Regions from separate parts of the Psychrobacter sp. AT9 genome, predicted to be linked through region 1. Evidence: predicted binding sites of a transcription regulator. Region 1 holds the regulator's gene; the other holds the start of a gene.
The links. The regulator PhoB, encoded in region 1, activates phosphate uptake and scavenging genes when phosphate is short. The targets are predictions, from matches to a motif close to TGTCATNAANCTGTCATAA.
Positions count from the first base shown of each region.

Region 2: the regulator PhoB is predicted to act here: its motif matches at 12,243-12,261, upstream of ACMFL8_RS11020 (porin).

Region 1 covers NZ_JBKOTW010000001.1:3,057,292-3,072,601, reverse strand. Annotated here, with positions in the region: gene ACMFL8_RS12845 (metal-dependent hydrolase) at 1-701, opposite strand, end outside; gene ACMFL8_RS12840 (DUF72 domain-containing protein) at 757-1,575, opposite strand; gene ACMFL8_RS12835 (polyprenyl synthetase family protein) at 1,646-2,737, opposite strand; gene fadB (fatty acid oxidation complex subunit alpha FadB) at 3,544-5,703, shown strand; gene fadA (acetyl-CoA C-acyltransferase FadA) at 5,934-7,106, shown strand; gene ACMFL8_RS12820 (rhomboid family intramembrane serine protease) at 7,346-9,061, shown strand; gene ACMFL8_RS12815 (isochorismatase family protein) at 9,264-9,839, shown strand; gene ACMFL8_RS12810 (HD domain-containing protein) at 9,968-10,597, shown strand; gene ACMFL8_RS12805 (DUF1287 domain-containing protein) at 10,689-11,294, shown strand; gene asd (archaetidylserine decarboxylase) at 11,442-12,284, opposite strand; gene dtd (D-aminoacyl-tRNA deacylase) at 12,401-12,853, shown strand; gene phoB (phosphate regulon transcriptional regulator PhoB) at 12,998-13,702, shown strand; gene phoR (phosphate regulon sensor histidine kinase PhoR) at 13,765-14,853, shown strand; gene ACMFL8_RS12780 (M23 family metallopeptidase) at 14,850-15,310, opposite strand, start outside.
Region 2 covers NZ_JBKOTW010000001.1:2,636,264-2,651,573, reverse strand. Annotated here, with positions in the region: gene ACMFL8_RS11075 (rhomboid family intramembrane serine protease) at 1-803, opposite strand, end outside; gene ACMFL8_RS11070 (glutaredoxin family protein) at 1,042-1,356, opposite strand; gene mtgA (monofunctional biosynthetic peptidoglycan transglycosylase) at 1,553-2,239, shown strand; gene ppk1 (polyphosphate kinase 1) at 2,693-4,918, shown strand; gene ACMFL8_RS11055 (hypothetical protein) at 5,279-5,449, shown strand; gene ACMFL8_RS11050 (hypothetical protein) at 5,535-5,798, shown strand; gene ACMFL8_RS11045 (hypothetical protein) at 5,882-6,238, shown strand; gene ACMFL8_RS11040 (hypothetical protein) at 6,364-6,564, shown strand; gene ACMFL8_RS11035 (tRNA-(ms[2]io[6]A)-hydroxylase) at 6,881-7,648, opposite strand; gene ACMFL8_RS11030 (malate synthase G) at 8,240-10,438, shown strand; gene ACMFL8_RS11025 (porin) at 11,067-12,113, shown strand; gene ACMFL8_RS11020 (porin) at 12,399-13,520, shown strand; gene ACMFL8_RS11015 (CTP synthase) at 13,848-15,310, shown strand, end outside.

The sequences.
Region 1 (15,310 bases):
TCTTTAGCGACTGTACGCCACATCAGGATAGTAGGTAGGACAGGCATGGTTTTGATACGGACTATATTGTCTATTTTGGCAACTGCTAAGGTTTGCTCAGCTTTGTCTTGCGCGTAATATTTTAGACCTAACGACAGCATCAAATAACCACTACTGATAACCAACATCCAAATGGCAAGCCGTTGGCAATGAGCTAATACGCCAGTTTTAAAAATACCAAGCTTGCTTCCTTTTGTCAGTCCTACGATCATGGCGATGAGCAGTGGCAACGTATATAGCGGATCGATGATAAACATCGACGCAATACTAAAAGGCGTCAGCGACAGAGACTCTTGCAGCGGCCACAGTAATTGCGTGCCATAGACCGTGAAGCTGTCTAAAAGTGGATGCGTTGTCAGCGCCAAAGTCATCGCTAGGGCTAAACGTTTAGTAGAGTAGGGCAAAGGCATATCGCGCCATTGATGATAGCGGCTGATTGCCAATGCGCCTACGATGCCGACTGCCGTCAAGACAATTAGCGAATGACTAAAACCACGGTGATACGTCATATTGCTGATGGGATCAGGATAATGTATTAAGACATCCAAATCAGGCAAAGTACCTAGCATGGCCCCATATAGATAGGCTTTGCGTCCTTGGTATTTACCCAGTACCGCACCTTGTACACTAGCGCCTAAAACAATCTGACTGAGTGAATCCATGGTTGTCTACTTGTTCATTATCGAGTAAGGATTGAGCTTTATATCAGTATATTTTTTAGAGAACCTCAAAATGGTGAGCAGATAATGCCTCACGCAGCATCGCAATATTATAATACGCATGTGCTTTAGTAGTATTTTGAAAGAAGATATATAACGTATCAAAGTGCTGGCGCTGATTAGCAATCGCTTGTGCCCAGTCCTGCATCTCCGCTTCGCTATAACGATAATCATGACGATCAGCCGCGCTCATCGCATCCCACCAATTCAGATTATTGCCATGCATGCGCAGATAGCCAGTGCGTTCGGTAAATATCAATCGTGATGGTGGTAGGCCATTCACCTTAGGATAATCAACGCTGCACCAAATGAGACTTTGCTGCCGAAAGCTATCGACTACTTGCGGTGTGTGCCAAGCGTTATGACGAAACTCAATGGTGAGTGGGTAGTCTTGAAACCAACTGACAAGTTCTGCTAGATAGAGACGATGCTCGCGAGTACGGTCAAAGCCGTGAGGGAACTGGAGTAGCAAAGGTGCTAAAGCATTTGCTTCGATAAGCGGAGATAGGGCGTTTAAAAATGCTTGTGCGTGTTCGGCAGTGCCTTTGCGTACATGAGTAAAGTTTTGATGCAGCTTAACGGCGAACTTTAACTCGCTGTCGGCTTGTACATAAGCTTTATTAACCATCCCAGCAAAGGCTTTTTGTCCAATAGGTGCGTAAAAGCTGCTATTAATCTCCACCGCCCCATATTGCTTGGCATACTCACGTAAAAAGTCCGTTTTCTTTGTGCCCGTTGGATACAGTGTACCGAGCAAGTCGGTATCGCTATAGCCGCCAGTGCCAAGGTAAATACGCGGAGTAGGAATACTGTCCATGTTGACCACTCATTGCTATTTTGATGGGTAAATTATTTAACTTATCTTTTATAGTGCCATCTTTATAGGGCTATTTTTTACGCGACCAGAGCCACTCAATCAGTGCCAATAGCGCATCGTTGTCAATGTTGTCGGTGCTACTACTCAACTCACCACTACTCATTTCACGAATGATAGCAGCGCGCCCATCATTAAACAGCGATTGCGCATAGCTGGTCGCCTGATCCACACCCATTAGTTTCACGTAAGTAGACTTGTCTAGTTTTTCATCGCTACCAGCAGGTTTGCCAAGCGTATCGGTGCTGGTGGTCACATCTAAAATATCGTCTTGAACTTGAAAGGCCAGCCCAATATGCTGTGCACACTCTTGCAGTGCCATGCGCTGAGGAGCCGTCGCGCCAGCACAGATGCCGCCCATAAGCATGGCAGCTTCAATTAACGCGCCTGTTTTGTCACGGTGGATGGATTCCAAGTCTGTTTGTGAGATGCTGTCACTGGCTTCTGCATTTAGATCCAGCATTTGACCCGAGACCATACGTCTGGCACGTGGCGCAAATATAGCGAGTAGCTGGCTTGCAATATTTGAGTCATAAGGTGCAAAGGTAGGTAGCTCTGCGGTCAATACTTCAAAAGCTAGCGTTTGTAATACGTCACCGGCGAGTAGGGCGGTCGATTCTTCAAAGACGATATGAGCCGTTGGCTGACCACGGCGCAGGTCATCATCGTCCATACAGGGCAAGTCATCATGCACCAACGAATAGGTATGCAATAGCTCTACCGCCAATGCTGCACGGCGCGCCATATCATAATCTGAGTCGTTTTCTAATAACGAGGCTAATTCATCGCTGACTGCCGTATCTGTATCAAACTTATTATCAATACTCTTATCACTGTGATCATTCACATTGGCAAAGGCGCTGGCGACCAGTAGTGGACGCACCAATTTACCTTGACCCGTCATCACATAACGGCAAGCATCCAACAGTGGGCTTGGTAACTGGGCATAAGCAAACAGCACGTCGATGTCTTGCGCCAATTGCTCGCGCACAGCACTATGGAATTGCTGGGTGCTATTATTGGCATTGCTATCGGTTCTGCTGTCAGAGCGATTAAAAGACTTAAAGCTAGTAGGCATAACGCTTGGCGTAGAAGAAACAGTCATAATCCAACCATTTATCAGAGGAGTAATAAAAATATCGTTAGTGTAGCATGAACGATTATATTGCTTGTGTGAGACAGAGTATCAATCGATTGTTTTTGACACTTTTCTGTTGCGGTCTTTTTGGGACAAGGCTTACTTCAGCCGAAAGATAACAACAAGATTTCGTTACGCACAGATGATTTCACTCATTGGTTGAATATGTTCTGATAAAAGAGCAAGCTAAGCGAGGTACAATTAATTGGATAGCACCAACGGTCTACCATCTTTGAGATGGTACTCATTCAATATTAGGTTCATTGTTTATCTAAGTTAGTGATTCAATTCGATAACTCAGTATACAGTTGTTCACTAAATAACTTTTAGCGTAAGGTAAATGCCTGCAAGCGATTTAAGAGTGACTTGCGAGTATGGCATTAGCTTGTGACAGTGAGGGGCATAATCCCCTACACTAATTGACGTGAAAATGATCTGGTGACGATGGCAATAGGTTTTTACTCAGGTTATTTGGTCGTCGATGCCTCATATCGCACCATATCTCAGTCAATATTTATAACATCAACACTTGCAACAGCAGCACCTTGAAAGAAATTATATAAATGAAGTGTCATATGATGTCATGTAAGAAACGCAAAATAAGTGCATCATCATGAGCGCTAGATAATAAAGACATCTTCACTCGTGCGTAGACTCTGTGTTGGTTTTTATGACACAACAGGCGCACAGTGCTATTACCCATTTTACTAACAGTAACTGGCTATTTATTTTAATTTAAAACGTAGCTTTCGTTATATAGAAAGGAGTTTCAGATGGTATACCAAGGAAATCGCATCACGGTGACAATGCTAGAGGATGGCATCGCCAATATGCAGTACAACGCCGAAAATGAGAGCGTGAACAAGTTTGATGCCGAAACCAACAAACAGTTTGGTGAAGCCGTCACCGCTTTAGAAAAAGCTGATGACGTAAAAGGTCTTATCGTAACTTCGGCGAAAGGCGTGTTTATCGCTGGTGCTGACATCACAGAATTCGTCGGTTCTTTCAAAAAGTCAGAAAGCGAGATCAAAGATTGGGTCGTTCATGTTAATGACGCTTTCAATCGTTTTGAAGACTTGCCGTTTCCAAAAGTAGCTGCCATCAATGGCGCTGCAATGGGCGGTGGTTGTGAGATGACATTGGTTTGTGAATACCGTGTCATGAGTGACAAAGCGATTATTGGTTTGCCAGAAACTCAGCTAGGCATCTTCCCAGGTTTTGGTGGTACGGTTCGTAGTACGCGTATCATTGGTATCGACAATGCGCTTGAGCTTATCGCGACTGGCGCTCCTAAAAAAGCACTAGCAGCACTAAAGCTAGGCTTGGTTGATGCGACGGTTCCTGCTGATGACTTGCAAGATGCAGCAATTGACTTGGTCAAAAAATGTATCTCAGGTGAGCTTGATTGGAAAGCAAAACGTGAAGAAAAACTGGTTCCTGTTAAGCTAAATCAGCTTGAGCAAGCCATGGCATTCAACAGTGCCAAAGGTATGATCTTTGCCAAAGCAAATCCTAAGCAATATCCAGCACCAGCGCTCGCGATCGAAGCAATCGAAAAGCATGTGAATTTATCACGTGACAAAGCGATCGACGTTGAAGCGACCTATTTTGCAAAAGCGGCGAAAACTCCACAAGCAGAAAGCTTGGTTGGTCTATTCTTAAACGATCAATTGGTTAAGAAATTAGCGAAGCAGCACAGCAAGCAAGCACACGAAATCAATGAAGCGGCTGTACTAGGCGCTGGTATCATGGGTGGCGGTATCGCTTATCAGGCAGCCAGCAAAGGCTTGCCAATCATCATGAAAGACATCAAGTCTGAGCAATTAGACCTTGGTATGGGCGAAGCCAGCAAGCTACTTGGCAAAATGGTCGATCGCGGCAAAATGACCCCAGCAAAAATGGGCGAAACCTTAAGCCGTATCCGTCCAACGCTTAACTATGGTGATTTTGCTGAGACTGACATCGTTATCGAAGCAGTGGTAGAAAATCCAAACGTCAAACGTGCGGTTCTTAAAGAAGTAGAAGGTCTAGTAAAAGACGATTGTATCCTAGCGTCAAACACTTCGACTATCTCTATTACTTTCTTAGCTGAAGCGTTAGAGCGTCCAGAAAACTTCGTTGGTATGCATTTTTTCAACCCAGTAAACCGTATGCCGCTAGTAGAAGTTATTCGCGGTGAAAAATCTTCTGAAGAAGCTATTTCAACGACCGTTGCTTTGGCCACAAAAATGGGCAAAGTGCCTGTCGTCGTGAATGACTGCCCAGGTTTCCTTGTGAACCGCGTATTGTTTCCATACTTTGGCGCCTTTGATTTGCTGCTTAAGCAAGGTGCTGATTTCGTCCATGTTGATAAAGTCATGGAAAAATTCGGCTGGCCGATGGGTCCTGCTTACCTAATCGACGTCGTTGGTCTAGATACGGGTGTACATGGCGCAGAAGTCATGGCAGAAGGTTTCCCTGACCGTATGAAGCCTGATTATAAAGGCGCGATTGAGCTTTTATATGAAAACAAACGCTTAGGTCAGAAAAACGGTGTTGGTTTCTATAAGTACGAAATGGACAAGCGCGGCAAGCCAAAGAAAGTTGCTGACGAAGCCACTTATGAGCTACTCAAAACCACGACAGATAGCGACAAGCAAACCTTTGATGATCAAGCGATTATCGACCGTACCATGCTGGCTTTCTGTAATGAGACCGTGCGCTGCCTAGAAGACAATATCGTTAGCACGCCATCTGAAGCTGATATGGCGATGATTATGGGCGTTGGTTTCCCGCCATTCCGCGGTGGTCCTTGCCGTTATGTCGACCAAATGGGTCTAGATAACTACTTGGCATTGTGTGAAAAATACGCCCATCTTGGCAAAGCCTATGAAGCGCCGCAAAAAATTCGCGATATGGCAGCAGCAGGCGAGACCTTTTACGCCACAGCGTAATAGGCAGTCACTACTAGGATGAAGTGCCGTACGTTTGCTATTTAGGCTAAGAGCAATTGAGACATGAATCGTCTCCAATAGTGAACGTACGATTATAGTGAGTTTCATTTAATGCTAGTACAAGGAACTCAAGCGCTAATGTACGTATTGTACTTTAAGCGAGATTGACGAGGTAATAGCACTAAAGTGGACTGACTACACTGACAATAAAAATTGAAAAGGAAGATAGTATGACAATTTTAAGTCCAAAAGACGTGGTCATCGTAGATGGCGTACGCTCAGCAATGGGTAAAACCAAAAACGGCATGTTCCGTCACGTTCGCGCTGATAGCATGTCTGCTGAATTGGTACGTGCATTGGTTGAACGTAACGATTTCGATCCACGCGACGTTGAAGACATCATCTGGGGTTGTGTCAACCAAACGCTAGAGCAAGGTCTAAACATCGGTCGTAACATCGGTCTGCTGGCTGGTATTCCAAAGACTGCTGGCGGTCAAACCGTTAACCGTCTATGTGGTTCTTCTATGCAGGCGCTACACACTGCCGCTGCCCAAATCATGACCAATCAAGGTGATGTGTTCATCATCGGTGGTGTAGAGCACATGGGTCACGTCGGCATGATGCATGGCGTTGATCTCAACCCTGAAGCATCAAAGCATTATGCAAAAGCTTCAAACATGATGGGCTTAACTGCTGAAATGCTAGGTCGTATGAATGGCATCACCCGTGAAGAGCAAGATGCCTTTGGTCTTGAGTCTCATCGCCGTGCATGGGCTGCGACCACTGAAGGTCGTTTTGACAATGAAATCATCGGTATCGAAGGTCATGATGCTGCTGGTCGCTTGCAACTATGTACCGTTGATGAAGTGATTCGCCCTGATGCTACGATGGAGCAAATGCAAAATCTACGTCCAGCCTTTGATCCTAAAGGTGGTACAGTAACTGCTGCAACATCATCTGCATTATCTGACGGTGCGTCTGCAATGCTAGTGATGAGCGCCCAAAAAGCCAAAGAGCTAGGTCTTAAGCCACGCGCTCGTATTCGCAGCATGGCTGTGGCTGGTTGTGATGCCGCTATCATGGGTTACGGTCCTGTACCTGCTACGCAAAAAGCACTTAAGCGTGCTGGTATGAGCATCGATGATATGCAAACCATCGAGCTAAACGAAGCGTTCGCAGCGCAAGGCTTATCAGTATTAAAAGCCTTGAACTTGACGGACAAGCAAGACATCGTCAACATCAACGGTGGCGCGATTGCGCTAGGTCATCCACTAGGGTGTTCTGGTGCTCGTATCACGGTTACCTTGCTAAACGCGATGGAGCAATCAGATACTGAAATCGGTCTAGCGACCATGTGTATCGGTCTTGGCCAAGGTATTGCGACTATTATTGAGCGTGTTTAATTTTAGTCTGACTTCCAAATAGTAGTAAATATTAATAAAACTGATATTTGTTGATCAATTTTATATTAATGTCTTGTAAAATGAGCGCCTCTCACTTAATGTTGGAGGCGCTTTTTTGTGCCCGCATAAAATAAAACAATGTAAATAAGTATGTTGAATTCAATCATATCGTTATTGGTGGAGTGAAAAAGGCTAACAAAATTAGGACGTGGTTCATTGTAAATGAATGGTGATAGGGCATGGATGATAACAATAAGCAAAGCCAATATAGATATAAGAATAAAAACAGAAGCAGAGTAGGTAAACAGGAAAGACGTAAACTTGCTAAGCGCAAAGAACAGAAAGCCAAACGTCCCAAAGGATCGATTAAACTAAAATTAAAGCAGGTATTTTTACCTTATTTGGGTTTGAGTATTCTGACCATTTTACTCTTTGGTGCTTTGCGTTGGTTGCTAGATATTTATTTAGATGTTCTACCTTTAAAAGAAGGCTACTGGGATTTTATCATTCCTTGTTTATTATCCGTCTTGGTCATTACTATTTGGATGTGGCCGAGATACGAGCTTTTGACTTTAACGTCGGATAAGCGCAGTAGTTCGAGCTGTTTCTTTGTTGCGATGGTTTTAGCATTAGCGATACCGCTTTTGATCAGCCAAAACTATTTATCCAAAGCGGCTTACGAGATCATTGAAGTAGACAGCTTGAACGATATCCGTCACTATCCAAAACAAAAATACTTCAAAGTTGGTAATGTTGAGCCAGTAAAATCAGAGAGAGTTTCTTATATAGAGACACAAGTAGTAGTCAATGGACGATACTTCGAATCGACATTGCATATTGATTATTACATTGTTACACCGTTTACCGCTGCTGATAATATCTGGCTAGGTTCTAGCTACCACACGAAATACGATAATCGTGCAGATCAAAACATTAAAGACAGACAATACTCAGCGTTTATTAATGACTCGAGCTATAGATACGCCGCTGCTGACCTCTCTAATATCAGATATTTTAGAAAGCTGAAGTCATCAAATGACAGAAGCGCCTATTTGTATACTATCTCTAAAACTAATAAGCAGTCTAATTTACCACCCTTGGTGTTAGTACCTGAATCAGAGATATTCGTTGACAGTTTAGATCGTGACTTTGTCTGGGGATTTGGTTCATTTTTTATCGGCATGGGGCTATGCTTTTTGCTTATTCTTGCAGCAGATATTGATAATCAAGAAAAAAAGGGCACGCGAAAACGTACACCTATCAAAAAACAAAAGCCCGTAAAAAAACGAGCACCAGTGAGTGATGTATCAAAAAGCCTAGTAACTTTATTTAGAAGTAATAAAAAACGACCTGCAACGTTGGTGTTAATACTGACCTGTATAGGTGCATTTATACTTACCGTATTCATGGGTATGGATATTATTAACCCTTTATCCAGACAGGTAAATAGTGTAGGTGGGTTGACGATGGACGCGCTGCAAGCTGGTCAATATTGGCAAGTAGTGATATCGCTTTTTGTACACGCAGGGATTATACATTTAGTAATGAGTTTGGCGATGCTTTTTTCAGTCGGTTATATTTTAGAAAAAGTATTAGGTCCTGCACGTTTTATGATTACCTTTTTTATATGTGGCATTTTTTCCAATATTTTAGGGGCTCTCTATTATGATATGGACATGGCGGGTGCTTGGGGCGCTATATTAGGCATGTTTGGTATTGCGATAACATTAGTTATTTATAAGATTTTTAACAAAAAATATAGAGAAATATATGGTGCTACTGTGGCTGTCATATTGACCATCCTCTTATCCAGTATGTTTGTTGCTTTCATAAACACGCTCAGCTATATGGTGTATTATCTTCTGACCTTATGTGTTGGTATGATTTTCGGTGTGGTCATAGTTATGACTCAAAAACAGTCTTTATTACGCAATGCTAGGCGTCATAATATATAGTTATTGGCTATTCATAATCGAAAACCTACGCTAAGCAATATGAATCAAACGTGATGAATTGTTATTAATCATTATTAGAGACTATCTCCATTGACGCACTCAGCAAACTATGACTAAATGAGCATAAGGCTAATAAAGACAATATCAATGATAAAACTAACATAGCCTTTAACAATAAAGTCAGCCGTACAAGGAGTGTGCCATGTCTACTATGATTACCGATCGTACCTATCGAATCGCTCGCGAAAATACCCAAGCGATGATAATCGATGTTCAAGAACGCTTAACGCCGCATATTTATGACCATGAAAATATCGTCAAAAAGACAGTCACTTTGATCAAAGGTCTACAAGCCCTGAACATCCCAATTATGCTCAACGAGCAGTACAAAAAAGGTTTGGGCGATACGCTACCTGAGATACGTGAAGTATTAGAAGGCGACAATACCAAAAGCTTTGAAAAGGTTACCTTTAGTGCTTGTGATAATAATGATTCATGGCATTATCTAGCGCAGCAAAATCGAAGCATTGTCCTATTATTTGGTGTCGAAGCCCATGTGTGCGTCATGCAAACGGCGCTGGATTTATTGGATAATGGGATGCAGCCAGTTATTATTGGTGATGCCGTTGGGTCGCGCTTTCCTTATGACAAAAAACAAGCCATTCGCCGTATTCGACGCGCTGGCGGCGTGATTACGACAGTAGAATCCATTCTGTTTGAATTATGCCGCAGTAGCCAAGACCATGCTTTTAAGACTATTAGTAATTTGATTAAGTAGCGGATGCGATAAAGGGTTGAGAATGAATGACAAACTCTTAGCGTTATTGTTTCAATTAATATAAATTATTTTCGTGAAAACAGCGCTTGATAAGACAGGCGCTGTATTGCATTTAACCAGAGAGAAATATGTCCTCAAACATACCTATAACATTGACCGATCCAACGCGCGACGCAAATATTAAGATAGATGACGTCACGCATTTCTTATTAGAGCTTGATGCCCTAAAACGTGTCAATCGACGCAGCTATGTGACGGGGACGACTCGCTTGGAAAACTCTGCTGAGCACTCGTGGCATCTAGCAATGGCATGCTGGTCAATCGCTGAATTGTTTGAGTTGGACGTCAATCATGAAAAATTGCTTAAGATGGCACTGGTGCATGATTTGGGTGAGATTGATGCGGGCGATACTTTTTTATATGCTGATACCCGTCGTGATGCGCACCTCGAAGAGCGCGAGGGTATTGCTCGATTACAACGCGAGCGTGGTAACGGTATTACTGATTTAAGTGAGATCTGGGAAGAGCAGGAGACAGGTAATAGTAAAGAGGCTGATCTACTTAGAGTGGTCGATCGTTTATTGCCATTTTTGCTTAATTTAAATACTGAGGGCAAAACGTGGATTGAGCTTGGTGTTGCACGCTCGCAAGTGGCTGGCGCGCATGAATTTATCAAAGACAGCTTTCCGATTATCCATGATTGGTTATCACAACACATTGAATACGCGACCCAGCAAGGGTGGTTGGTTGATAAATAAATTGATAACATCACCTTGTTACTGACTCGCAACGTTTGACGCTGTTTAAAACCTTTATATTGAATAGTGTCAATAATAATAGAGAGGTTCCATGCACTTATTTAAGAACTATAAAACATGGTGCAAATCGCTAGCCTTTGTCAGCATGCTGGGACTAGCGCAAATGGCGCAAGCGCTTGCTCCTATCAGTGATGGCGATAAATTGGCGCACGATGCTAAAAAACAGATTGGTGTCACGGTGAGTTATGATCCTACTTACCGTAAGCTGGACTTTCCGCGTGGCGATGTACCAATAGAGACTGGCGTCTGTACCGATGTGATTGTCCGTGCTTATCGTTTGCAAAATGTGGATTTGCAGCAGTTGGTCAACCATGACATGAAATCAAGTTGGTCGGACTACCCAAAGATTTGGGGCTTAAAGTCAACGGACAAAAATATCGATCATCGACGCGTGCCCAACCTTGAAACGTTTTTTGCGCGTCATGGACAGACGTTATCTACGACCGATAAAGGCAGTTTTCAAGCGGGAGACGTTGTGTCATGGCGGCTGCCAAAGGGTAACTTGCCGCACATCGGTATCGTCTCAGATAAAGTAGCTGCTGATGGTACGCCGCTGATTATTCATAATATCGGAAGTGGTACGCAGGAGGAAAACATCCTATTTGCTTATCCTATCCATAAGCACTTTCGATATTGATAAAGGCTTTTGGAAAAGGGAGCCTAAAGTAGTAAAAACAAGCAATACAAAATGGAAGTAGTACAAACTAACAGCCATTAAAAAGCCCAGTCAAACGTCATTATCTACGTTTAACTGGGCTTTTCAGTATTATGAGCTTCTTACAAATTAAGCTTGCTGAGTTTTTGCTTGACCCAATAACTGTCCCATTTTTACCACGCTATTGGCTTTCATGCTGTCCTGCCAATCCGCTTTTGCGGCTTTTGGTAAAACGACAATCGCCGTTGAACCCAAATAAAAGCGTCCAAGCTCAGCGCCTTTTTCAAAGCTCATATTGTGCTCTGATTCTTGGATGTCCTCAGTGCGGCTGATTTTGCCAGTGGCGACGGTTTCGATACCAGCGACAATCATAGCGCCGACCATTACCACGGCAGCTTTGCCGTATTCTGTATCAAATAAACAAACCAAACGCTCATTACGAGCAAATAAATCCGGCACGTTAGCGGCCGTGGTATTATTGACAGAGAATAGTGTACCTGGCACATATCGGGTCTTAGTTAATGTACCCGCAAATGGCATATGCACACGGTGGTAATTACTGGGTGCGAGATAAACAGTCGCAAAGCTACCATCAGCGAAGTAGCTACCATCTTCGCTGTCAGCAAGTAATTGGCCAACATCATAATGACGACCTTTTGCCTGCAGTAATTTATGGTCTTCAATTTGACCTAGCTGCGAGATGATACCATCAGCAGGACTGACAATACCGTTGGCGCTGCTGTCGATAGTACGTGCATTTTCTTTGAGCTCACGGGTAAAAAAGTCATTAAAGCTCTCATAAGCATTAAAGCTCTGACGTTCATACTCACCTAAGCTGACGCCGTAAGCTTTGGCAAAGCCACGAATAAAGGCACGTTTGACGTACGGATGACGGCTGGCGGCTAGACGCCCAGCGACTTTACTCAGCTGCTGCTGCGGGACAAGCTGTTGTAAGGTGGTAAATACATTCATAATAAGGCTACCAAAATAGGATTGGAAATAAGAATAAAAATTAGGCAAGTTAATGGCTGTATTTTATCATGGACAGCATATTATTGTCTGAGCATAATCTGTTAAGGAATCAGTAAATGAAAGCACTTATACAACGAGTGAGCCATGCCAGCGTCGTCGTCGATCAGCATTGTATTGGCAAAATCGATCATGGGATATTGGCATATATTGGCTTGGGGCATGAAGATAGCCTGCAAACTGCCCAACGCATGATCGACAAAATCTTGGCCTATCGTATTTTTGAAAACGATGAAGATCCTGCCAAGGTCGGTAAACTGGATAAAAATGTGCAACAGGTCTGTGGCGGACTACTGTTGGTGTCGCAGTTTACCTTGATGGCAAAAACAGACAAGGGTCGTCGCCCTGACTTTGGTGGCGCGATGGCACCTGATGCTGCTCAAGTGCTGTTTGCACAACTGGTTGATTATGCCAACACTCAGCATCACAATGTTGCCACTGGTCAGTTTGGCGCTGATATGCAAGTTGCCAGCGTCAATGATGGGCCCTTAAACTTTTTATTAGAAGTATAAAAATTATCTGTCATCAAGCTGTCATAATTAGTCCGTTTAATAAGTAGAAACGGGCGAGTGTTTATCGCCTCTTTCTGTATCTTGATTTTTTGAATGCTAACTTTTTGAACGCTGATATTTTGACTATAATAATAAGGTTGCCGTATGTACAATGAGCAAATTTTGATCGTCGAGGATGAGCCTGCGATTCGTGAAATGATTGTGATGACGTTAGAGATGGCTGGATTTGATAGTTTACAGGCTGCCGACGCATCAGAGGCGCATCAGCAAGTGGTCGATCACCGTCCGGCGCTCATATTATTGGATTGGATGCTGACCGGCGAAAAAAGTGGTATTGATTTTTGTCGTATGCTCAAGAACGACGATTTGCTCGCTGAGATACCGGTTATTATGCTAACGGCCAAAAGTGAGGAAGACAGTAAGGTTCATGGTCTTGATGCGGGTGCTGATGACTATATGACCAAGCCTTTTTCGACACGGGAATTAATCTCAAGAATCAAGGCAGTGCTACGTCGTAGTAGTACATTGAGCGCCGACAAGCCTATCGAAATCGGCAAGCTTAGCTTAGATCCCAAAAGCCAGCGCGTAACGGCGGCAGGTCAGCTCATTGATATCGGCCCGACAGAGTATCGGTTGTTAGCATTTTTTATGAGTCATCCAGAGCGTGCGTATACACGGACACAGCTGCTAGATCAGGTTTGGGGCGGCAATGTCTATATTGAAGATCGAACGATTGATGTCCATATTCGGCGTTTACGTAAATTACTACAGCCTTATGACTGTGCTACGCTGATACAAACGGTGCGCGGTACTGGGTATCGGTTTTCCAGCTTGATTGAATCCAATTAGACCAAGACAGAACAAGTCGTGGCAAGCGTAAAACAACGCAGAAGACAGTAGTAAGGATAACGATGACGATAATGCCGATAAAAAATGAGCAACAGGGTGAGCAAGCGCAAGTTGCCCAGCACAATACAACAAATCAACTCAAAAAAATCCGCAGTGCCTTACTAGCACTACGGGATGCGGTCATTTTGCTCAATGATGATGATGGTTTGGAATGGTGGAATCAGGCAGCGGAAGATTTATTGTTATTGCAGTCAAGCAACAAAGGTCAAAGCATTTTTGACTTTATCACCGTGCCTGAATTTCGCCAGTATTATCAGGCTATCACGCCACCGAGCGATGGTGTGCACATGGTGTCATGGCGAGACCCTAAACGTTATCTAAAGTGTGAACTGACGCCTTTCGGCGATGAAAAACTACTGATAATTTATGATGTGACCCGCTTGCAGCATTTGGAGCAAATGCGCCGTGACTTTGTGGCCAATGTCTCGCATGAGCTGCGTACGCCATTGACCGTACTGATGGGCTATCTAGAAAATTTCTCTGATCAAGAGGATATGCCCCCGCAGTGGCGGCGTGGCTTTGAGCTAATGACCCAGCAGACTGCTCGTATGAATAGGATTGTAAATGACTTATTGCTATTGTCTCGCATCGAAATAGAAGAGACGCATGAGCTAAATGATATCGATATGACCAAGTTACTGACGCATATCTATGATGATGCGCAGGCGTATAACCAAGAATATGGTCATACTATTCATTTGCAGATAGACACTTATGATGGATTGTATGGCTCAGAGATGTACTTAACAAGCGCCTTATCCAATTTGGTGATTAATGCTATAAAATACACGCCAAAGGGTGGCAACATCGCTATCAGCTGGACAAAAACATCGGAAGGCTGCCGCTTTGCCGTCGAAGATGATGGTCTCGGTATTGCGCCCCAACATATCGAGCGCTTGACGGAACGCTTCTATCGCATCGATAGCGGACGCAGTCGTGCTACGGGTGGTACAGGCTTAGGGTTGGCAATTGTAAAACATGTCTTATATCAACATGAGGCGCAACTAACCATAGAGTCGGTAGAAGGCAAAGGCTCGACCTTTAGTGCAGTATTTCCTAGCGCTTATGTACGTTCTGCCGATGCGCCTTAATCTTTTTGTAAAAGTGGGTAGGGGTTCACTGCGCTGCCATTGATATAAATACCATAATGCACATGGGTTGGCGTTCCTTTAGCATTACCGCTGTTGCCAACATAGCCAATGATATCACCAGCATTGACCCAGTCATTGGGTACGATGTCGGCATAATCCTCTAGATGGGCGTAATAATGTCCTGCGCCGCCCGGTCCGACCACCACTACCACGCGTCCCCCTAATGTATTTTCGCCAACTTTGCTGACAATGCCTTGCGTCGTAGCTTGTATCGGTGTGCCCCGCGCTGCAAAAATATCGATGCCCTCATGGGAGCGCCCTTGGCTACGTGCTGCGCCCCAAGTATCGGTTAGATGCTGCTCTGGTAGTGGACTGGGTAGGCTGTTTTCTACTGGCAACGCTTGTTGCAATAAACTCAGTTGCTGCCATTTTGCCACGACAAACGACTGTGTCTGTT
Region 2 (15,310 bases), 420 kb from region 1:
GCGTTCGTATTTATAGGTAAGTTTACACCAGTGTCGTCATCAAAATGAGCATTATTATCCAAATCAACGTTGCTTATCGTTGACTGATCGATATAGCTGGTTTGGTAATCATTTTGGGTGGTTTGAGTATTAGCTTGATAAGGGCTCTGGTTGATAGCGACTGTCTGCATGATGGCTGCCATACGCTGACGATGGACGATTCCGATTGCCAGTGCAATGATCAATCCAGTAACCGCACCGCCAATATGACCAGCATTGTCAATGCCCGGAACAGCAAAGCCATACACCAAGTTGATGCCCATAATAAGTATCAGGCTCTTTAAATTGAGCACTAAGCCATTGACCGATATTTTAAATACAGCAGCTATTAATAATGCCGCACCGATACCCATGATACCGCCAGAGGCACCAGCCGATATTCCTGGCTGTCCAGTCCCTTCCAAAATACCTTGCCACGTCACATAGCTGTTAAGTAAATTGCCACCGATGGCTGCCAATAAAAACAACGCCAAAAACTTAGCAGAGCCAAACATCGGCTCGGCAACTTGTCCAAAGAAATACATGGCAAAGCCATTAAACAATAAATGCATGAGGCCAATATGCAAAAACGCACTGCTCACCAATCGCCATGGATCGTCGCCCATGGTAAAAGGTAAGGCGTTAGCACCCCATTTAAGCAATGCCTCAGTCGATGGATTATTGGCATCGACACCTGTCAGCACCTGCATGATGAATAGTCCAATAAAGCTGACTAATAGCAGGGTAGTCACGGGTGCTGTTTTTAAAAGCTGTTGAATGGTCATAAAAGCTAACTATCAATTCAAAAGGTGACGTAGAGTATAAAGGGTATGATCGGATCATGTCAGTCAATGGCATGTTATTAGCGATATCAAAAACTCATATGACGCTTTATAAGTAAGTGCATCGTATAGGCTTTCAATATTAATGTTTTATGTCTTGTGCCTCATAAACATTTTAGTGTTGGTGCTTCATGACGCAGTGTTACTTGATGACGGGATAGTAATTATCCTATGGCAGATACTATGACGCCAGCAGCTGCTGTAAGTCCATGACTGAAAACGGATAATCCAGACGCTGCGTCTTTGTCAGTAGCACCGGAATGCTAGTGGCAAATTCCATCATCAGAGATTCATCAAAGTCGGCGATATCGACATACTGGTAGGTAAGTGGCTGTACTGCTTGAAACTGAGTCAGCAGCTGCGTCGCCACGTCACATAAGTGACAGCCGGTCGTTCCAAGTAACCACCATTGATCAATATTTTCAGTGTTCCCAAGATCAGGGCGTGCTGCAATAACACGGTTCCGTAATGTTTTTATACTATTATCATTATGCATGTTTCTACTCTTATTGTATGCCTTCAAAATACTTGTTTAGCGTTTTTAAGCCGACACATCAATGTGGCTTAGCGGTTATGACATGATAAAGAAGTGGGGTAAATAATGACAGCGATTGTGAGATTAGGTAAGATGAGCTGCTGTTTATGATTATCAATTTTATCTTATTACTTCTTTAACCACTCGGATATCGCGCATGGCAAGTTTTGGCACATTCATTAAACGACTGTTATTGGCAATTATGTTATTGGTCGTCGCATTCCATATTTTAATAGTTGGGCTACTATTAATCTGGAAAACACAGCCGATTAATAACAGTATGTTTATGTTGACGCATCGCTTAACTGGCGGCACGGTCACTCAGACGTGGGCTGAATACGATGCTATCGCCAAGTCAGCCAAGCAAGCAGCGATCGTGAGTGAAGACTCGACGTTTAGTCAGCACAGTGGCTTTGATTTTAAAGGTATCAAAGCGGCGCAAAAGAAAAACGAAGAGACGGGTAAGATGTCGGCTGGCGGCTCGACCATCACTCAGCAGTTGGCCAAAAATCTATTTTTGACGTCGCATCGTTCTTATGTTCGTAAAGGCGAAGAGGCCATCATCACTGTGATGATTGAAACGCTGTGGGACAAGCAACGTATTATGACCGCTTATCTTAATGTCGCCGAGTTTGGCAATGGTATCTATGGTATTGACGCAGCAGCGCATCACTATTTTGATAAGTCTGCGGCCAATTTGAATCGAGACGAATCAGCACTCCTCATTGCGATGCTCACCAATCCAAAGTATTACGAAGACAATCAAGGTGACAGACGCTTACGTAACAAGCAGCGTATTATTAAAAAACGTATGAAGAATGCAGTATTGCCGCAAGCGTCTTAATCGACATGTGCTGGTGGTGGTTTGCTGAATGATAAATACAATTATAAATAGCACGATAAACGAATGACATGATCAATAGTCACGTGGCTGCAATGATAGGACGTCACTATTATTAAATTTACTATTATGAATGCCATTATATACACTATAGATAGGTCAATATAAAAAGGATACAGCGAGGCTGGGATAATTTTTTGCAGCCTCTGTCGGTGTAGGCACAGCAAGCAAGAAAAATTTGTACCAGCCTCATACGATAATATCGTGTATCTACTTTATTCAGTATCAAAATATATAAGCATCAAAATATATAAGCGTCAAAATACAGCTTTTCAAAAAAGTTAGGAATAAAAAAGATAGCTGATGACAGTAAAGACAAATTACTCATTGATGATAAATTGATAACGACAGGGGAATAGCGGTATGGCAGATATGAATAATCAGAACGACAGTGTCATGACTAACGACAATACCGATGTTAACGACCTGAATATACACCAAGTGACGCAGCTTAACGCAGCCGATAGCGCAACAGAATCTAGAACAGAACAGCTTAGCCAGCAGCTGACTGACATTGCATGGCAGCGCTCAGAAGATGGCAGCTATTCGCCCAGTAGTTATATCAATCGTGATTTGTCCTTATTACAGTTTCATCTGCGGGTCTTAGCGCAAGCCGCTAGTCCTCACCATCCTCTACTTGAGCGCTTGTTTTTCTTAATTATTTTTTCATCCAACCTCGACGAGTTTTTTGAGATTCGTGTTGCGGGTATCATGCAAAAGCTCAATATAGGTGACGTATCGACCAGTGCTCATGGGATGCGTCCTAGTGAAGTGCTAAACGAGATATCCGTTATCACGCATGATGCCATCGCTGAGCAGTATCGTATTCTTAACGAAGACATCTTGCCTGCGCTCGCCAAAGAAGACATTCGATACCTAAAACGCGATGAGCTGAATACTGAGCAATCAGCATGGATGAAGCGCTATTTTACAGAACAAGTCTCACCAGTGCTGACACCCATTAGCATTGATCCTGCGCATCCGTTTCCGAGGTTGGTGAATAAAAGCCTCAACTTTATTGCCACTTTAGAGGGCAAAGATGCCTTTGGTCGCGATATCAATCTTGCGATTGTCCCAGCGCCACGTAGCCTGCCACGGGTCATTCGTCTGCCAGATGCGCTGACTGGTGGTAAAGAGCACCATGTCATGCTGTCCGCCATCATTCACGAGCACATCGGTGAGCTGTTTCCAGGTATGCAAGTGACAGGCTGCCATCAGTTCCGCCTCACGCGCAATGCTGATTTGGACTTAGCAGATGATGTCGAGGATATTGCCAAGGCATTAGAAGGCGAGCTTGAAAACCGCCGCTTTGGCGACAAAGTACGGCTTGAGGTGACGACTGATTGCCCAACACCGATTAGCGATTATCTTCTCAATGAATTTGAGCTACATGACAATCAGCTATACCGTGTCAATGGTCCAGTGAACTTAACGCGCTTGCTGTTTGACTTTAATATACCCAAGCTGCGCTATGAGCCTTTTACCCATATTGTGCCAAAACCCTTTCGCCGTGAGCTGGATAAGCTTGATAAAAGCACCAGTATATTTTCTGCCATGCGCAAAGGTGATGTCTTGGTACATCATCCCTTTCATGCATTTTCACCGATTATCAATCTACTTTGGGAAGCGGCCAGTGACCCCAAAGTATTGGCGATTAAACAAACCTTGTACCGATCAGGCACCAATTCAGAAATCGTCAAGGCGCTGGCTGCTGCTGCCCGCAATGGCAAAGAAGTCACGGCTGTCATCGAACTACGCGCCCGTTTTGATGAAGCGTCCAATATCGCTGTCGCCAATTTTTTACAAGAGGCTGGGGCAGTGGTGGTTTACGGGATCGTCGGCTACAAGACCCATGCCAAGCTGATGCTTATCGTGCGCCGCGAAGACGACCGCATTCGCCGTTATGTGCATCTCGGCACCGGTAATTATCATGCGGCCAATGCCAAAGTCTATACCGACTATGGCTTGTTCAGCGCTGACCCTGATATCTCAGAAGACGTACATAAAATTTTTCAAGAGCTGACAGGCATGGGCAAACCTGCCAATCTAAAAAAACTGTTGCACGCACCATTTACGTTGCACGAAAAGTTAATGAGCTTTATCGATGATGAAATCACTCATGCCAAGGCAGGCAAGCGTGCGCATATTATTATCAAAGTGAATGCTTTGACCGAACGTCGTCTGATCGATAAGTTATATGATGCGTCGCAGGCAGGCGTCAAAATAGAATTGATTTTGCGCTCCATGTGCTGTCTGCGTCCACAAGTAAAAGGCCTATCTGAAAACATCACCGTACGCTCAGTCATCGGGCGATTTTTAGAGCACACGCGCGTTTATTACTTTTATAATGATGGTGATGAGCGCTTGTATTGCGGCAGTGCTGACTGGATGGATCGCAATCTATTCCATCGTGTCGAAGTCGCTTTTCCGATTGAAGATAAAAAACTGTTCAAGCAGGTTTATCAAGATGGGCTGCTCAATTATCTACAAGATAACGTCCAAGCATGGCTACTTAATGGCGATGGGGCGTGGCAGCAAAGTCAACCAGCCGCCGATGAAGCACCACATATTGCCCAAGATCATTTGCTACGGGTAATCAATCACGTCGGTGAGCCAATATAGACGAAGGTTTTGCTTATATTGTTTGCTAATGCTGTCATTTAACAGCATTAGCCCTATAAAAGCCCTATGATTTATTGAACCAAGCGCTGGCTACGACCGACGCTTGGTTTTTTTGCGCTCGGATAAGTTACAAACTGTCTGGTAACCTCACATTTATTCACATATTGATACGGCAGTACACTGGTGCGCTGTTGGTTGGCTTAACTATAATTGATGACAGTTCTACCGCTATTGCAAAGATATTTTTAATAAAAATCATACCGAGATGCTTACCTTTGTAGAATGTTATTCAATTTTACAAAGGTAAGCGTAAAAAGAATGGCTGGTTTACTAAACAACGATAATAATAGGAATTGCACCATGAGTAACACTAACAACGATACTTCAGACATTAAAAAAGCAGCTAATCAGGCAGATGATCAACAAATCGAGAAAAACTTAAATGAAGATAAAAAGGTAGATGCTCCTGAAGAGTTGAGCAAAGAAGAGCAAACCTCTTTTATTGATGATGAGTTACGGACAGACAAGTAAGCAGCAGTTTGAACGATATCAATAACAACGATATCAATGACTATGTTCAATGAAGAATTAACACTATAAACGCGAGGGACACGCTATGACAGTCAATACAGAACCAAATAACAAAGAGAAAGTATTGGTCGATGATCCCGTAGCATCGGAACCGAAAAACACTAGAGAAAATACCAAAGACAGTTTTGAAGGTCGAAAACACGAACCTGATATCGATGGACCACAGCAGGATTCACAGGAAACAGACGAGATATATTCCGACCCACGTGAAGAAGAGAACTTACCAGCAGGTGGCAAAAACGTGGCGGATCTCAATGCTTATGATTTGAGCAAAAATAACAACACCTAGTATTTGCATGACTGCTTGGTATTTTCTATTAATTAAAACGCTAACATTATTCGTTGGCCTCCTAACACGATAAGGACATGACTATGCAACCGCAAGATCCTGCGTTAAGTAGAACTGCAATTGATGATACTAATGTTGAGGCAATGCATAAAGAACCCGTCAACGACCATGACGACGTTGAAAGCCATACCAATCAAAACAAAGGGACTGATACTTTAAAGGAAGAAGTCGTTGATTCAGAACATGTGAATGACGATGACAATCCTGCACGCCAGCCTGACCGCCGTGATCAACAAGGCAGCAGTCCGTTTGATGACAATGTTAACGAAGACACCGTGGGCAGTGAAGCGCCAAAAAGTGAAGGCATCACAGACATGAATAGATATGCCAATATTGACAATGCACAAACTCGCGTCTTAAACCCAGACGAAAAAGACTGAAAATCTGATTTTAGCTAGAGCGTGTTGAATATTAGACCACGGCAATGACTGATCAAAGCTTGAGTTGGACAATATGAGTTAGAAAATAATTATTGTAATAATAACTATTATAACAAGGAGTGGTGATGAATAACTCAAATGATAGGGCTGACACCGATAACCTTAAGCTCAAAGATGCGGATGATAATAATGGTATCGTCCCTGATGATGCACTACAAAAGGCAAATCCAGCCGCTGCAGAACAAGCGACTGACGATCATGATCCGCATAATGTTGCGAAAAATAACAAAAAGTATGACAGCCCGCTTATGGAAGATAAGAAATAGTCATAACTGACCATTATATTCTGTACAGACAAATAAAAAAGCTAACACTAGGCATCGTTTATGAGACTAGGGCGTGTCCTCATTTTAAAAATGGTGATAAAAATGAGATAAATTGCCGTCAAACAAGGAAAGTAGCGCAAAAAATATCGAGATATTGATAAGCTATTTGACGATGTTTGGCAAAATTTAGCCATTTTTAGCCCATTTAGAGAGTAATTGATTGAATTGAGGACACGCCCTGATGTTGGCTTTTTTATGCGATCGATATGGGTGCTTTTATATAGCGCTTATTTAACAAAATCTGCCAGCTTAAACGCTAAGCAGGGGTGCCGCTGTGAAAGCGCAGCTCAGTATCAGGACTGGATATCAACTCTGCTTCTACTGCTTTAAAAAATGCGACGCGCTCATCGATATCATCATCAGATAGCGATTGTGCCAATGCTAAATAATCTTCGAAATGGCGGCTTTCTGACTTCAATAAGTAGCGATAGTATTTTGCCAAACGCTCATCGTCGATGACGTCAGAAAGCGCAGCAAAGCGCTCGCAAGAGCGTGCTTCAATGAATGCCCCAATGATTAGCACGTCGACCATCGCTGCTGGCTCATGAGTACGCTTGTGCTTGAGCAACCCTTTGGCATAACGCCCCGCACTCAGATATCTCCACTCTTGCCCGCGCTCATGCATGATGCCGAGCACTTGCTCATAATGCAGCATCTCTTCACGTATCAGTTGTGCCAATTTGCGCTGCAAATCATACGAGAACTCATAGCGGAATAATAGATTCATCGCTGTACCAGCCGCTTTTTTTTCGCAGTTGGCATGATCTTGAATGATTAATGGTACATCCGCAGTAGCCGCATCTACCCACGCCTGTGTGGTTCGCGAGCCCAAAAAGTCATAAACAGCGGATAGGTCAACCTTAATAGGGGTGCGCAGTTGTGCGATATCGGCACTCTCTTTTTCTATACGGTCTTTTTCTACACTGTTTTCTTCTATATTGTCTTTGTCTATAACGTCTTCTACACGGTTGTGGGAAGCAACGTCATCTTTGCTGTTGCTGGGTTTCATATTTTCTTTATTCATAGTCTTTGCCATAGTGGAATGTTAAACACTTTTTAATCAAATATTAAAAGTTAAATAGATAACCGTTAAGCATAAATGGAGGCTGTAATGATTACTTACAGTTTATACTGAACGTATAACGGCCTAGCTCTAAAGTATGGATTAATGCCCCTAGAGTAGATGGCTCATAGAGTATCATTATTATACAGCCTAAGTATTTACTTAGTGAATGGCGTTTCCTTGTTTATTTTATTATTTGATAGTAGGATGAGATTTTGCTTTTCAGGCATTTTGTCTTACTATTGATTATCATTTAGTAGCGGCTAATGCGCATTATATCAACTGCCAATCCTGTATCAAAACACAAGATTTATAGGCCAGATCTTCTTAAAGACGGTCCAAAAACCATAGATGCTACATTAACCAGATGTTGTATCAAACAGATATCATATGAGCAGCTGCCCGATTATAGCTGACAGTACATACTGTTATGTTTGCTATTTATCCACTGTAAAGCAAACTAGGCACAAATGCTGCAAGGGCACACGTTTTCCAACCATTAGAGTAGCAACTTAGCATTAACACACCTCACGAACAGATAAGGATAACAATATGAGCCAGTCTTCTAACGCCAACCGTGTTCAAAAAGGCATTCTTGCCATCGACCAGCAGATGTATGACTTTATTGAAAACGAAGTGCTGCCGAAAGTCGGTGTTGATTCAGAAAGTTATTGGTCAGGTTTTGAAAAAGTCATCAAAGAATTTACTCCGCGTAATAAAGCGCTGCTAGAAACTCGTGACAAGATTCAAGCGCAGATCGATCAGTGGCACCTGCAACACCCTGCCAAAGACGGCGAAATTGATTACCCTACTTATAAAGCATTCTTAAAAGAGATTGGCTATCTGTTACCAGAAGGCGATGATTTTAAAGTTAGCACGCAAAACGTTGATGATGAGATTGCTCATATCGCAGGGCCACAGCTGGTCGTGCCAGTCCGAAATGCTCGCTACGCACTCAATGCGACGAACGCTCGTTGGGGCAGCTTATACGATGCTTTGTATGGTACTGATGTCATTAGTGATGATAATGGCCAAGAAGCGAAAGGCGGCTATAATCCGACTCGCGGTGCGGCAGTTGTCGCCTATGCCAAATCATTTTTGGACGAGCATTTTGCCTTAGCGTCAGGCTCATATAACGATGTGACCGGCTTTAAAGTGGTCGATGGCAAACTGGAAATCGTCCAAGGCGATAGCAGCACTGAGCTAAAAGATACCGCCAAATTTGTTGGTTTCGTTGGTGAGGCTGAATCTCCTACTGGTATTTTATTAAAAAATAACGGCTTACATGCTGAGATTCAAATCGATGCCAATCATCCGGTCGGTAAAGATGACCCAGCAAACATCAAAGATGTACTATTAGAATCAGCGATTACGGCGATTCAGGATTGTGAAGATTCAATCGCTGCTGTCGATGCAGAAGAAAAAGTAGAAGTATATCGCAACTGGCTGGGTCTAATGAATGGCGACTTGCAAGAAACCTTTGAAAAAGGGGGCAAGACCAGCACTCGTAAGCAAAACCCAGACCGCGAATATAACACCCCAGACGGTGGGAAGTTGATCTTGCCTGGTCGTTCACTATTACTTATTCGTAATGTCGGTCACTTGATGCAAAACCCTGCAATCTTAGTAGATTTGGGCAATGGTCAAGAACAAATCTTTGAAGGTCTAATGGATGGCTTGATTACGCCACTATTAACGCTAAATGATTTGAAAGGTCAGAACGAGCTATCAAACTCACGTAAAGGCTCGATGTATATTGTGAAGCCAAAAATGCACGGCCCTGAAGAAGTCAAAATGGCCAATGACTTGTTTAACGCTTCAGAAGATTTATTAGGGCTAGAGCGCAACAGCCTTAAAATCGGCATCATGGATGAAGAACGTCGCATGACGGTTAATTTGAAAGAAGCCATTCGCCAAGCAAAAGAGCGTGTTATCTTTATCAACACCGGCTTCTTAGATCGCACGGGCGATGAGATGCATACCAGTATGAACGCAGGGCCTTTTGTCCCTAAAGGTGACATGAAGTCACAAGCATGGCAGCCAGCCTACGAGCAGTGGAACGTCGATATCGGTCTGGAGACTGGCCTACAGGGTGTCGCTCAGATTGGTAAAGGCATGTGGGCGAAGCCTGATGAGATGAAAGAGATGATGGATACCAAGGCCGCTCATCCTAAGTCTGGTGCGAGTACGGCGTGGGTACCATCGCCAACAGGTGCAACCTTACACAGCATGCACTATCATCAAGTCAACGTCGCTGATGTACAGGACAGCCTAAAATCACGTGAGCGTGCCAGTTTAGACGATATCTTGACCATCCCATTGGCGAAAGACACCAACTGGACAGACGAAGAGAAACAGCAAGAGCTTGAAAACAATGCTCAGGGCATCTTAGGTTACGTCGTACGCTGGGTAAACCAAGGCGTTGGCTGTTCTAAAGTCCCTGACATCAATGACGTTGGTCTCATGGAAGATCGTGCGACCTTGCGGATATCGAGCCAACACATTGCCAACTGGTTGCATCATAACGTCGTGAGCGAACAGCAAGTGATGGATACGATGAAACGTATGGCAAAAGTCGTCGATGAGCAAAATGCAGGTGATAGTGACTATCAGCCAATGGCAGATAACTTTGAACACTCTTATGCGTTCAAAGCGGCTTGTGATTTGGTGTTTAAAGGTCGCGAGCAGCCAAGTGGCTATACTGAGCCACTATTGCATCAAGCGCGTCTTGATCTCAAAGCAAATGCCTAAAACGATAGGTTAAGTATCATGTTTGCTCATGTAACCTAAGTGCTATTTAAGCCTTTGGGCGTGATCAGGCATTGATGCATCTTACCCGTTTGTGACTGTCATATGTGTCAGAAATATGACAAACAGTTCTTTATGAGCGCTATTTATTTATCAATAAGTAGCGCTTTTTTTGGGTCAATGTATCGTATTTATTACCGCCAATTAATATTATCAGTAATGATATTAATTAATGGGTATCGTATCTATTTGAGTCGATAGGGGTTTTTTCATAACGGTTCAAATATGACAAAGCATTTGTTATTCGATAGTAGATGTATCGAAAAAGCAAAAAAAAATGTTGCAAATTATGTCAAAGTTGTTATGCTTGTATTCGAAGTATGAGTTTGGTAACGGATGTTACGCAACGGAGTGATAAAGACCAAAGATTACATGGCAGTTACGTTCTAATCCCAGTCATGTGAGTCATGGTTTTTTTTGTCTTATTGTAGTAGAAATTCGCCACACTTGTTTTAGACCAATCTCGGTAGCCAGTTACACATTATATCTTTGAGGATTTGTGACGATACCATTATGGGCGCCGGCTAATCATAGCTTGCTCATTACTACAATTGTAAAGTGGAGATACCCCATGAAAAAACTACTTTTAGCTACAGCCATCGCAGCCCTATCTGTATCTGCAGCCAACGCAGCACCTACTGTCTATGGTAAAGCTTTCGTTACTGCTGACTATGTAAATGCTGAGCGTGATGGTAACGATGATCAATTCGACGTAGACAGTGATTCAGTACAAATCAACTCAAACATTTCACGCCTTGGTTTTAAAGGTTCTGAAGCAATGACTGCTAACACTGATGTTATCTATCAGTTAGAGTATGGCATTGCCATCGATGGTACTGATGACAATATTGGTCTTAAAAGCCGTGATACCTATCTTGGTCTAAATAACAAGCAATATGGTCAATTCCGCTTTGGTCGTAACTACTCAGTAACTGACTACATCAACAACGTTACTGTTACTGAAGGTTTTTGGGATAATTTAGGTGTTAGTAATCTTGATATGGAAGGCGATGTTCTTGATGCTGTAACTATGGCTGATGGCGGCCGTGTCAATGACTCTATCGTATGGATTGCCCCTAAATACAACGGCTTGCCTTTAGAGCTTGCTCTACAGTACGGTGCAGACGAGCGCTTTGTAACTGACAGTGGCGACCGTGACAGTGGTTATGGTGCTTCATTGATGTTTGACCAAGGTACAGGCTTCACTGCTGGTGTTGCTTACGAAAAAGACATGAGCCAAACTGGTGATCTTTTACGTGGTAGTGCTACCGTTGATCTAGGTAAATACATGGCTTATCCAGTTATGTTAGGTGCAATGTATCAAGTAGCTGATTTCGATGCCGGTACTGAAGATGAAAAAGGTCTAATTGTAAGCGCTGAAATGGGTCTAGCTAACTTTGCTCGTCCAGCATCTGTATATGTACAGTACAATGGTACTGAAAACTTAGCTGGTGTTAACAACCGTGACTCAGACCAAGTGGTTGTAGGTGGCAAATATAACTTTAAAGACAACATGATTGCTCATGCTTATGTTGGTAACAACTCTGCTGAAGACAAGAATAGTAATACTGATCTTGACGTATTCGCACTTGGTGGCGGTCTAGAATACTTATTCTAGTATCACACTCAAGTAGATAGTATAAAAAGACTCATCCTTCGGGATGAGTTTTTTTATGCGAAAAAAGAAAGTAGCCCTTCATTGTAATCAGTCTTAAAATAGATAGTTACAGGCATGTAAATTTTGTTCTTTCATCTTACTGTAATATTTGCTTGATAAAGTAGTGTCTAAGCCGTTCTGGTGGCTCGTTATATATCATGGTCTTGGGAGTTTGTAGCAATACCATTGTACATGCCAGTCAATCTTAGCCAATTTATCACTCAAATCGTCAAGTGGAGATACCCTTTGAAAAAATTACTTTTAGCCTCAGCAATTGCAACGCTATCAGTTTCTGCCGTTCAAGCCGCGCCAACGGTCTATGGCAAAGCATTCGTCACTGCTAACTATGTCAACGCTGAGCTTGATCGTCAGTCTATGGATCTGCCTAACGACACTATCAATATCAATGAAGACAGCAGCTCAGTACAAGTCAGCTCGCATTCTTCACGTCTAGGGTTCAAAGGGTCCGAAGCAATCACTGCTAATACCGATGTGATTTATCAATTAGAGTATGGCATCAAGATCGATGACAGCGGTAGCAGCAACATTGGTTTTAAAAGCCGTGACACCTATCTAGGTTTTAAAAACAAAGACTACGGTCAATTTCGCTTTGGTCGCAACTACTCAGTGTCAGATTACGTCAACAACGTAACCGTTAACGAAGGTTATTGGGATAATATCGGCTCAAGCTCTCTTGGTGGTGATGGTACGCTGAGTGAAGCGCTTACCTTGACTGATGGTGAGCGTATTAATAACTCAATCGTATGGATTGCACCCAAATACAATGGTCTACCATTAGAGCTTGCCTTACAATACGGTGCTGATGAGTCTTTTGTCTCTGATAGCGATGACCGTGACAGTGGCTTTGGTGCTTCATTGATGTTTGATCCAGGTACTGGCTTTACTGCAGGTGTTGGTTATGACAAAGACATGAGCGTCACAGGTGAGATTCTACGTGGTAGTGCCAGTGTCGATTTGGGCAAATACATGGCTTATCCTGTGAAGCTAGGCGCGCTATACCAGCAAGTTGATTTTGATAATTCAGATGATGAAGAGAAAGGATTGGTCGTTAGTGCCGAGATGGGTCTAACTAACTTTGCTCGCCCAGCATCTGTTTATCTTCAGTATGATAAGACTGAGAACTTGGCTGGCCTTGATGGCAACGACTCAGACCAAATCGTATTGGGCGGTAAATATAAGTTCAAAGACAATATGATTGCTCATGCTTATATTGGTCAAAACTCTGCAGATTTAGAGAACGGTCTGCTCGTTGTTAGAAACAATGCTGATGACACCATTGACTCAGTTAAAGCTCGTGGTGATGCGGATGTGTTTGCTATCGGTGGCGGTTTAGAATATAAATTCTAACTCAATATAGTCAGTTTAATATAAAAAAGAGACAGTGTGACGGATATAAATTTTTGTAGCCTTTGTCTGCGCTTGCACAGCAAGCAAGAAAAATTTGTACCAGTCACGCATTATAATGTCGTGTATCTATTTTATTTAGTATCGACTATATGCTGCATAAATACTCTGCTAAAAAGCTCATCCTTCGGGGTGAGTTTTTTTATTATGCGGTTTTAATCAATAAACATTGAGCAAAAACTAAGAGTTTCGGATAGTTTGCGCTTTTGCCCTATATTTTTTGGCGTATCTTTAGTAAAATCCTTCTTTACCAATTACCGAAAGAGTACTATGACCAAGTTTATATTTGTGACCGGTGGGGTAGTGTCCTCACTAGGAAAAGGTATCACTGCTGCTTCTCTTGCCGCGATACTCGAAGCGCGCGGTGTGAACGTGACAATGACCAAGATGGATCCGTATATTAACGTCGATCCAGGTACCATGAGTCCGTTCCAGCATGGCGAAGTGTTCGTCACTGAAGATGGGGCGGAGACGGATTTAGATTTGGGTTATTATGAGCGTTTTTTACGCCACTCTAAGATGAGTAAGAGTAATAACTTTACCAGTGGTCGCATCTATCAGAACGTACTGAATAAAGAGCGCCGTGGTGAATACCTGGGCGGTACTGTGCAGGTTATCCCGCATATCACTGATGAGATTAAGAGCAAAATCCTTGCCAGTGGCGAGGGTTATGATATCGCTATTATTGAGATTGGTGGTACGGTCGGTGATATCGAGTCGCTGCCCTTTATGGAAGCGGTACGCCAGATGCAAGTAGAGCTAGGTCGCAATCGCGCCATGCTGATGCATTTGACCTTGGTACCTTATATCGCTAGTGCCGGTGAAACCAAAACCAAGCCTACCCAGCATTCGGTTAAAGAGCTTCGTTCTATTGGTTTACAGCCTGATGTCTTAATTTGCCGCTCTGATCATCATATCTCACAAGACAATCGCCGTAAGATTGCATTGTTTACCAATGTCGAAGAACGCGCGGTCATCATGTGTGAAGATGCGCAAAGTATTTATCAAATACCGCGCACCCTTTATGAGCAAGATCTTGATGATTTGATTTGTGAGCGCTTTGGTTTGGATGTGCCTGAAGCAGATTTGAGCGATTGGGACAAAGTCGTTGAAGCCCAGCTCAATCCTGAATCAACGGTCACCGTAGCGATGGTCGGCAAATACGTCGAGCTGCCTGATGCGTACAAATCAATTAACGAAGCATTATTACATGCTGGTATCACTCATAAAGTAGATGTGAAAATTGATTATATCGATGCCGAACGTTTGGAAGGCGACGATGTTTTATTTGCACAGCTTAATGATGCCGATGCTATCTTAGTGCCCGGTGGCTTTGGTGAGCGCGGTACCATGGGTAAAATGAAAGCCATTACTTATGCTCGCGAAAACAACGTGCCATATTTGGGTATTTGCCTTGGTATGCAGTTGGCCGTTATTGAATACGCACGTAATGTGATGAATATCGATGCCAACTCTTCTGAGTTCGATCGCAAGACTGCTGAGCCAATCATTGGTCTGATCACTGAATGGTTAGATGAGCGCGGCGAGCTACAGATTCGCAGTGACGACTCGGACCTTGGTGGTACCATGCGTTTAGGCGCACAGCAAGCTGAGCTAGTCGCTGGTAGCAAGCTGAGCCAGATCTATGGCGCTAGCAATATCACTGAGCGTCATCGCCATCGTTATGAGATGAACAATCGTTACATCGAGCCATTAGAGCAAGCAGGTATGAC